One region of the Klebsiella ornithinolytica genome, then DNA from elsewhere that is predicted to be linked to it. Evidence: predicted binding sites of a transcription regulator. Region 1 holds the regulator's gene; each other region holds the start of a gene.
The links. The regulator Fur, encoded in region 1, represses iron uptake genes when iron is present. The targets are predictions, from matches to a motif close to ATAATAATGAGAACNACTATCAA.

Region 2: bfd (bacterioferritin-associated ferredoxin) is a predicted target of Fur. The motif match lies at 1,175-1,197, and genes of this name have one in related genera.
Region 3: Q1L34_RS24585 (TonB-dependent siderophore receptor) is a predicted target of Fur. The motif match lies at 1,414-1,436, and genes of this name have one in related genera.
Region 4: Q1L34_RS15530 (TonB-dependent siderophore receptor) is a predicted target of Fur. The motif match lies at 952-974, and genes of this name have one in related genera.

The regions. Positions count from the first base shown of each region.
Region 1 is NZ_CP130153.1:3,949,598-3,951,802, reverse strand. It holds gene Q1L34_RS18885 (ChiQ/YbfN family lipoprotein) at 1-312, shown strand, start outside; gene Q1L34_RS18880 (hypothetical protein) at 367-582, shown strand; gene fur (ferric iron uptake transcriptional regulator) at 645-1,097, opposite strand; gene fldA (flavodoxin FldA) at 1,390-1,920, opposite strand; gene ybfE (LexA regulated protein) at 2,070-2,205, opposite strand, start outside.
Region 2 is NZ_CP130153.1:456,126-458,330, forward strand. It holds gene tuf (elongation factor Tu) at 1-1,053, shown strand, start outside; gene bfd (bacterioferritin-associated ferredoxin) at 1,233-1,427, shown strand; gene bfr (bacterioferritin) at 1,501-1,977, shown strand; gene Q1L34_RS02080 (prepilin peptidase) at 1,961-2,205, opposite strand, start outside.
Region 3 is NZ_CP130153.1:5,193,908-5,196,112, forward strand. It holds gene Q1L34_RS24585 (TonB-dependent siderophore receptor) at 1-1,150, opposite strand, end outside; gene Q1L34_RS24590 (MltF family protein) at 1,827-2,205, shown strand, end outside.
Region 4 is NZ_CP130153.1:3,245,837-3,248,041, reverse strand. It holds gene Q1L34_RS15530 (TonB-dependent siderophore receptor) at 1-910, opposite strand, end outside; gene Q1L34_RS15525 (voltage-gated chloride channel family protein) at 1,125-2,205, opposite strand, start outside.

The sequences.
Region 1 (2,205 bases):
GCGGTTATGGCATCGGGCCTGGTAGCCTGTACGCAGTCCCCCGCGCCAAAAGAAGATACGAAACTAAAAGATGCTTACAGCGCCTGTATCAATACGGCGGAAGGGAATCCGGATAAGGTTCAGGCCTGCCAGAGCGTTCTCGACGTGCTGAAAGAAGATAAACAGCATCAGGCGTTTGCCAGCCAGGAAAGCGTGCGCGTTCTGGATTACCAACAGTGTATTCAGGCGACCCGTACCGGCAATGACCAGGCGGTGAAAGCGCGTTGCGATCGTATCTGGAAAGAGATTCGCAGCAACAACACCAGGCCCTGATCGCGGGCGCCAGCTCCTGTCAGTAAAAACGCCTGATGTTAACCATCAGGCGTTTTGCATGGCGCGCAATCCTGTGGCGATGTTCAGGCACTGATTGCCGTGGCTGCCCGGGGCTACGCATTCCCCACCAATCTTGATACCGACCCACCATTAGGTGGAATGGTACCGAAAACCCAACAGGCTCTGGTACGAGAAGCGCTGGCAAACCGCTGGGATGAGGAACCGTTTACCCGTGCTTTCGACGAGCATACCGCGCGCAGAAAAGGGTAGGCGTTTGCACATAAAAAAAGCCAACCGTCAGGTTGGCTTTTTGTGGTCCACGCGGTGGGAAATTACTTTTCCAGCGCGTCGTGTGCATGTTCATCTTCGCGGCAGTCGCCTTCCGCACAGTGACCGTAAAGGTACAGACTGTGGTTGGTCAGACGGATGCCGTGGCGGTGGGCGATTTCACGCTGACGCGCTTCGATAGACTCATCGCTGAATTCGATCACTTTGCCACAATCGAGACAAATAAGATGATCGTGATGGTGCTGCTGGGTCAGTTCGAAAACAGATTTACCGCCTTCGAAGTTGTGGCGAGTCACAATGCCAGCATCATCAAACTGGTTCAGCACGCGATAAACGGTAGCGAGACCAATCTCTTCACCCATGTCGATCAGGCGCTTGTATAAATCTTCCGCACTGACGTGATGGTTATCCGGTTCCTGCAGGACTTCCAGGATTTTTAATCGTGGAAGTGTGACTTTCAGGCCAGCCTTCTTTAATGCGGTATTGTTGTCAGTCATGCGGAATCTGTCCTGTTGCTAAACGATCTACTTCCATCAGCGGAAGTAATACAGAGAATCACCCGATGCAATGCGTCTCATTATAGAACTGCCATCGTTAAATGAAAACTGCAAGTATCGGGCCTTGTATGCTGTCAAAAACGAGGTCCCAGCTACAAACTACGTCACCTGACCTCGTTAAATCAGAGGACATTGTACAGATATGTGATTAAAAGTTAAAAACTTGTAGCTATTAGTTTGATTGCTTCTATCTATTAATGCGGCGAAACTTAACGGTAACGCCGCACAATCATCAGGCGTTTTTGATTTCTTCGAGGTGCAGCTCTTCAGAGACCTGCTTAACCCACTGAGTCACGCGTTCGTTGGTCAGTTCCGGCTGGCGGTCTTCATCGATAGCCAGGCCGACGAAGTGATCGTCATCCGCCAGGCCTTTAGAGGCTTCAAAATGATAGCCCGCGGTCGGCCAGTGGCCAACGATGGTGGCGCCGCGCGGTTCAATGATGTCGCGGATGGTGCCCAGCGCGTCACAGAAGTATTCCGCGTAGTCTTCCTGATCGCCGCAGCCAAACAGCGCAACCAGTTTACCGTTAAAGTCGACCTCTTCCAGCGTCGGGAAAAAGTCATCCCAGTCGCACTGAGCTTCACCGTAGTACCAGGTCGGAATGCCGAGCAGCAGGATGTCGTAGGCTTCCAGATCTTCTTTGCTGCTCTTGGCAATGTCGTGAACATCAGCAACATCTTTACCAAGCTGCTTCTGAATCATTTTTGCAATATTCTCGGTGTTGCCCGTGTCGCTGCCAAAAAAGATGCCGATGATTGCCATGAGTAAAATAACCTCTTGAAACTTAATGATGTGGTAGTGGCGTAATGCCCGCAGATAACGGCAATCATAGCAGAACAGGGGAGGGCGCGGAAACAGCAATCACGCCCGACTGCACACTCTGCTACATGAAAGTGTTTTTTTGAGGATTTTCAGGCTTTATCCCGGCTGTGCAGGGTTGCCAGCTGGTTCATCAGCATCTCTTCGATCAAATCGCTGCGGTTCATATTGCGAGCTTCCGCCAGCTCGTTGAGCGCATCAACCGCTTCAGCGTTGAGTTTTAACTCC
Region 2 (2,205 bases), 2.1 Mb from region 1:
CGTGCATTCGACCAGATCGATAACGCGCCGGAAGAAAAAGCTCGTGGTATCACCATCAACACTTCTCACGTTGAATATGACACCCCGACTCGCCACTACGCACACGTAGACTGCCCGGGCCACGCCGACTATGTTAAAAACATGATCACCGGTGCTGCTCAGATGGATGGCGCGATCCTGGTTGTTGCTGCGACTGACGGCCCGATGCCGCAGACTCGTGAGCACATCCTGCTGGGTCGTCAGGTAGGCGTTCCGTACATCATCGTGTTCCTGAACAAATGCGACATGGTTGATGACGAAGAGCTGCTGGAACTGGTTGAAATGGAAGTCCGTGAGCTGCTGTCTCAGTACGACTTCCCGGGCGACGACACGCCGATCGTTCGTGGTTCCGCTCTGAAAGCGCTGGAAGGCGAAGCAGACTGGGAAGCGAAAATCATCGAACTGGCTGGCTACCTGGATTCTTACATCCCGGAACCAGAGCGTGCGATTGACAAGCCGTTCCTGCTGCCGATCGAAGACGTATTCTCCATCTCCGGTCGTGGTACCGTTGTTACCGGTCGTGTAGAGCGCGGTATCATCAAAGTGGGCGAAGAAGTTGAAATCGTTGGTATCAAAGAGACTGCGAAGTCTACCTGTACTGGCGTTGAAATGTTCCGCAAACTGCTGGACGAAGGCCGTGCTGGTGAGAACGTTGGTGTTCTGCTGCGTGGTATCAAACGTGAAGAAATCGAACGTGGTCAGGTACTGGCTAAGCCGGGCTCTATCAAGCCGCACACCAAGTTCGAATCTGAAGTGTACATTCTGTCCAAAGACGAAGGCGGCCGTCATACTCCGTTCTTCAAAGGCTACCGTCCGCAGTTCTACTTCCGTACAACTGACGTGACTGGCACCATCGAACTGCCGGAAGGCGTAGAGATGGTCATGCCGGGCGACAACATCAAAATGGTTGTTACCCTGATTCACCCGATCGCGATGGACGACGGTCTGCGTTTCGCAATCCGTGAAGGCGGCCGTACCGTTGGCGCGGGCGTTGTAGCTAAAGTTCTGGGCTAATTATTAGTTCTGAATGAAAAAGGGCGCTTCGGCGCCCTTTTTGCTGCTCGTCATCTGGCGTCGAGCAAAATCATGTTTGTATGAAAAAAGAACATCTCTTTGAGTATTTAATCAACGCACTATTGTAATTATAACTATTCTCATTTACACTTTTGAGCATAAATTGAACGGGAGTCGGTATGTACGTTTGTTTGTGTAATGGTGTAAACGATAAAAAAATTCGTCAGGCCGTTCGTCAATTTCATCCACAGTCTTTTCAGCAATTGCGCAAATTCATTCCTGTTGGAAATCAATGCGGTAAATGTGTCCGTGCCGCCCGTGAGATTATGGAAGATGAATTAACCCGCATGCCGGAATACCAGGAGAGCGCTTAAGAGCTCAGGCTTTTCTTTGACATCTTTATAGCCCGAACTACGCTTCAATAAGTGGAAGCGGAGGGACTATATAATGAAAGGTGATGTCAAAATCATAAGTTATCTCAATAAATTGTTGGGAAATGAGCTTGTCGCAATAAATCAGTACTTTCTTCACGCCAGAATGTTCAAGAACTGGGGCCTGATGCGCCTCAATGATGTTGAATATCATGAATCCATCGATGAAATGAAACACGCCGATAAGTACATCGAGCGCATTCTCTTCCTTGAAGGTATCCCCAATCTGCAGGATCTTGGCAAGCTGGGCATCGGTGAAGATGTCGAAGAGATGCTGCAATCTGATTTACGACTGGAACTCGAAGGCGCAAAAGATCTACGTGAGGCGATCGCTTATGCCGACAGCGTCCATGACTATGTCAGTCGCGACATGCTTATTGAAATCCTGACAGACGAAGAAGGCCATATTGACTGGCTGGAAACGGAGCTGGATCTGATTGATAAATTAGGACTGCAAAACTATCTCCAGTCACAAATCAAAGTGGCTGACTGACTAGCGTTTGCCACCCGCACCAAAAACCCGCTGCAGCCAAAAAAGGGCCAAAAGGCAGCGGGTTGTTCAATGAGCGCTGTACTTTCCCGAGAATCATCAATAGCAGCATGACTCCACCGGCGAAGACCGTCGCCATAAAAACCAGCTGCGGCAGCATTTGCCAACCGTGCCACGCGCCAAGTGCGGCCAGAAATTTGACATCGCCACAGCCAAGCCCTTCATAACCGC
Region 3 (2,205 bases), 1.2 Mb from region 1:
TGACCTCGCTGTGCAGCAGAACGTCCGCCAGATCGATATCCGAGAATTCGCTGCTGGAGAAGATGCCCTCGGTCCCGCCCGCCAGACCTTCATTCATACGGGAGTTACGGGTATGTTCATACTGCGCATAGCTGTTGCTGGTGACGCCGTTGTCCCAGCCTCCGGTCCAGGTAAGGCCGTAGGTCTGACGGTAAATTCGGTTGGTCTCTTTACCGTACATGCTTTTCACTAGCGTACTGGTATTGGTATTCTGCGTATCACCCGCGTAGAGGTTGCCCTGGCGGCTATAGCCAGTTTCAAACTCCAGCGCCTGCATAGGGGCAAATTCCCAGCGCAGCTTACCGTGGATATCTTTGTTCACCACCCCTTCACGCCCGGCAGGATAAGATCCGGCATAGCTGCCGGTCCGCTCCGCCTCGTGGCCGGCGTTAATATCCTGGGCATCAGCCTGGGTTTTACTCAGATTGCCCCATAAATTAAAACTCACGCTGTCCGACATCGGCCCCTCAAGGCTGAAGTTCGTCCGCTTCGTCGCCCCCTCTTTTCGGTGCTGAGGCGCATTCATGTAGGTATTCCAGGAGCCATGCCATTCGTTATTCACAGGCTTAGTGATGATATTCACGACGCCACCCATTGCACCGTTGCCATAGCGCGCCGCCGCAGGGCCGCGAATCACATCAATGTGGTCGATCATCTCCGCGGGAACCCAACCGGTGTCGCCACGCGTATCGCGATCGCCGCGCCAGCCATAGCGTACCGAATTGCGACTGGTCACCGGCTTACCATCGATCAGGATCAGCGTATTCTCTGGTCCCATACCGCGGATATCGATCTGCCGGTTATTCCCGCGCTGGCCGCTGGTCGAGTTGCCGGTGAGGTTCACCCCCGGCTGAGTACGAATCAGTTCGGAGATATCGCGTGCCGGCGGGTGTTTGCGTATTTCGTCAGCCGTGAGCGTTGAAACGCCCGGCGCCTGTAAGGTCTGTCTGGCAGCGGTCACGACCATCGTCTCTTCGTTTTTGGCCGCAGCGCTGTCGGCGTCCTTTGCCTCTTCCGGTATGCTGCTATCGGCGGCCTGCGCGGGTAGCGCCGCGCCCCAGATAGCCAGATGAATTAGCACGGCCAGCGAGTAGTGTGAGTTTCGTTTCATGGAGTATGCCCTGTTTTCTTTTTTTGCTGTCGGGGCGCGCCTCCTTCATCCTGAGATAAACAGCGGCAATCATTTTCATGCGAACAACTTCATGCCTGGTTTTGGCATAGCAAGGCCCTCCCGGAGAATGAACGGGATATAACTAGCCTGTGGCCAAAATATAAAATCTCACCCTGTCAAAAATGAAAAATACGCGCCTGCACTATTCTTAGATAGCGTCTTTCGATCAGCCTTAGAGATGATTATTGTGCGTTATCACGTTATTAGAAATGAGATTCATTATCAAGTTGATAATGTAAAACAGCGGAAACAGATTGAAATATAACAAATAAAACAACAGGATAAATTACAAACAATATTCTCAAGACACTCAAATAATTAATAACAACACTTACAACAACATAAAAAAAACATTATTCAATCATATTATCTCCATAATCATTTATGGCTGCTGATCCCTTTATAAAAATAAAATGAATACCCCACAACAGAGAGCATAGCCCGCCCAGCAATATGCCTGCCAGAATCGAGGCAAAGAGTCTCTCTTTTTGCAGCACAAAAGTCGCGCTCGCCTCTGACACAACCGGCGATGTCTCCCCGCGCGGTCGGGAAAACGAACAGGCTAACCCCCCAGAGTTGACTAAAATAAAGGGATGCACCTGCGGAGCCTCTCTCCATGAACATCCTCTCATTTCAACGACCCGCTATCGCCAGCTTTGCCTGCCTTATTGCCCTGCTGTTTGCCGGTTCTGTTTATGCGGCAGTTGGGGAAAAGAAACCACCGCCTCAGGAAAAACGAGAGGCGCTGGAACTCAATACGCAAGAGATGCAGAAGCCCTGGCAAGGCGATCTCCCCGGTATGCTCGACAGACGCGTCATCAGAGTGTTAACCACTTACAGCAAAACCTTTTTCTTTATCGACAAAGGCACCCAGCGCGGGGCAACGCATGACATCTTTATTGAGTACGAACGCAGCCTTAATCAACAGTTGATGAAGGAGAAAAAGCTCAAACATCGCCATCTCAAGGTACGGATCATTTTCGTCCCGGTGGCCC
Region 4 (2,205 bases), 700 kb from region 1:
GGTTGGTTTCGTGGCCATACAGCTCGCTGACCAGGCCATCGGGGCTGAGGTTACCGTTGCTGTATTGGGTATCGCCGGCGTAAATATTGCCCTGGCGGCTATAGGCGTAGTTAAAATCGACAATCTGCTGTGGCGTCAGTTTCCATGACAGCAGGGCGTTGATGTCCTTGTTGCGCACCCCTTCGCGACCGGCGGCGTACGAACCATTTTGGGCATGGTTAATGTCCCAGGCGTCAGCATCGGTTTTATTGATGTTACCGTACAGACGCATGGTCAGCGCATCGCCGGCCAACGGTCCGTTGAGGCTAAAGTTGGCGCGATTCGTCGCCCCCTCTTTGTTGTTTTCCGGCTGGTTGGTATAAAACGATAGCGAGCCATGCCAGTCGTTAGTGGGGCGTTTAGTAATGATATTGACCACGCCGCCGGCGGCACCGGATCCGTAGCGGGCTGCTGCCGGGCCGCGCAGAACTTCAATGCGTTCGACCATCTCCGGTGGCACCCAGTTGCTATCCCCGCGGGTATCACGTTCGCCGCGCCAGCTGTAGCGTACCGAGTTACGGGATGTCACCGGAACGCCATCGATCAGGATAAGGGTGTTCTCCGGCCCCATTCCGCGAATATCGATCTGCCGGTTGTTACCCCGGCTGCCGCTGGCGCTGTTGCCGGTTAAATTGACGCCGGGCATTTTACGAATGATTTCCGACAGATCGTTAACCGGTGGATCGCGGGCAATATCTTCAGCGGTAATAACAGATACCCCCGGCTGCTGCTTGAGTGCTTCCTCAGCCGTGCTGTGTACCACCATTGTTTCGGTATCGCGTTCCGCTTCCTCAGCAAAGGCGTCGGGCGTCAGAAAGCCAGCAAATACCAGCGCGAGTGGCGTAATGGCATAATAGTTTTGCGGTCTCATTGTAAATATCCATATCAAAGCGTTAAAAATTGAGACTGCGAATATCAATGATAATTATTATCATTTCAATGCATGCAAATGAATCTTCATTAAATCCTCACAATTGGCGCAACTTTGCCGGGTTATAGCAGAAAGGTGAATAAACAGGCGGGGTTGACGGCGGCAGCAGGGGATGGGGGTCCGCGCCGCGGGAATGCGGCGCAGAGCGGGCGGCTTACCGGGAAGGATGTTTGTCTTCTTTCGTCTCAGACGCGGCGGGCGTTTGCCGCTGATGCCAGGCCGGAAGCTCCGCCAGACGGATACCGGTCGGTACGACACGGTGTTTTGGGCCGGCAATCCGCTGCGCCCGGTAGATCCCCGTATAGCCAGAGACCAGGTAGGCCACCACGCAGGCCAGCGCGGCATACACGCCGATCTCTGCGCCAAACAGTTCAATGGCCATCAGCGTAGAAGCGACGGGCGTATTGGCCGCGCCGGCAAACAGGGCCACGAAGCCGAGACCTGCGAGGAACCCGACAGGCAGGTGCATCAGCGGTGCTAACGTATTGCCGAGCGTCGCGCCGATGTAGAACAGCGGCGTCACTTCCCCGCCTTTAAAACCGCTTCCCAGCGAGATAACGGTAAAGATCAGCTTGCCACAAAAATCCCACGCTGCCAGCGGATGCAAAAACGCATCGCTGATCTCCGGGATCCCCAGCCCGATATAGCGTTCGCCATGCAGGAGAGAGACGGCCGTCGCAATCACCAGTCCGCCAATAAACGGTCTGAGAGGCGCGTAGGGTAGCTGTTTTTTCATCAGGCTACTCAGCAGATGCGTTGTATCGGCGAAGAGGCGGGCGGCCAGGCCAAAGCAGCATCCGGCAAGGATCACGGCAAGCAGTGTCCAGGCTGAAAGCGCAGGAATGGAGGTGACCAGATAGTGGGTATGCTGTACGCCCCACATCAATCCCACCTGGTCTGCGACGATCGCGGCAAACAGGCAGGGCAGGATCGCCCGGTAGTCCATCCGACCGATCGCCAGCACCTCCAGCGCGAATAATGCCGCGGCGAGCGGTATACCGAACACCGAGGAGAAGCCCGCGCTGATCCCGGTCATCAACACGATACGCCGGCCGTTATTGTTAAGGCGCAGAAGCGCGGTGAATTGATCGGCTATCGAGGCCCCCATTTGTACTGCGGTACCTTCCCGGCCAACCGATGCGCCAAAGAGATGAGAGATGACCGTGCTGATAAAGACCAGCGGCGCCATCCGCAGAGGAATGACCTGAGCGGGGTGATGGATCTCTTCCAGAATG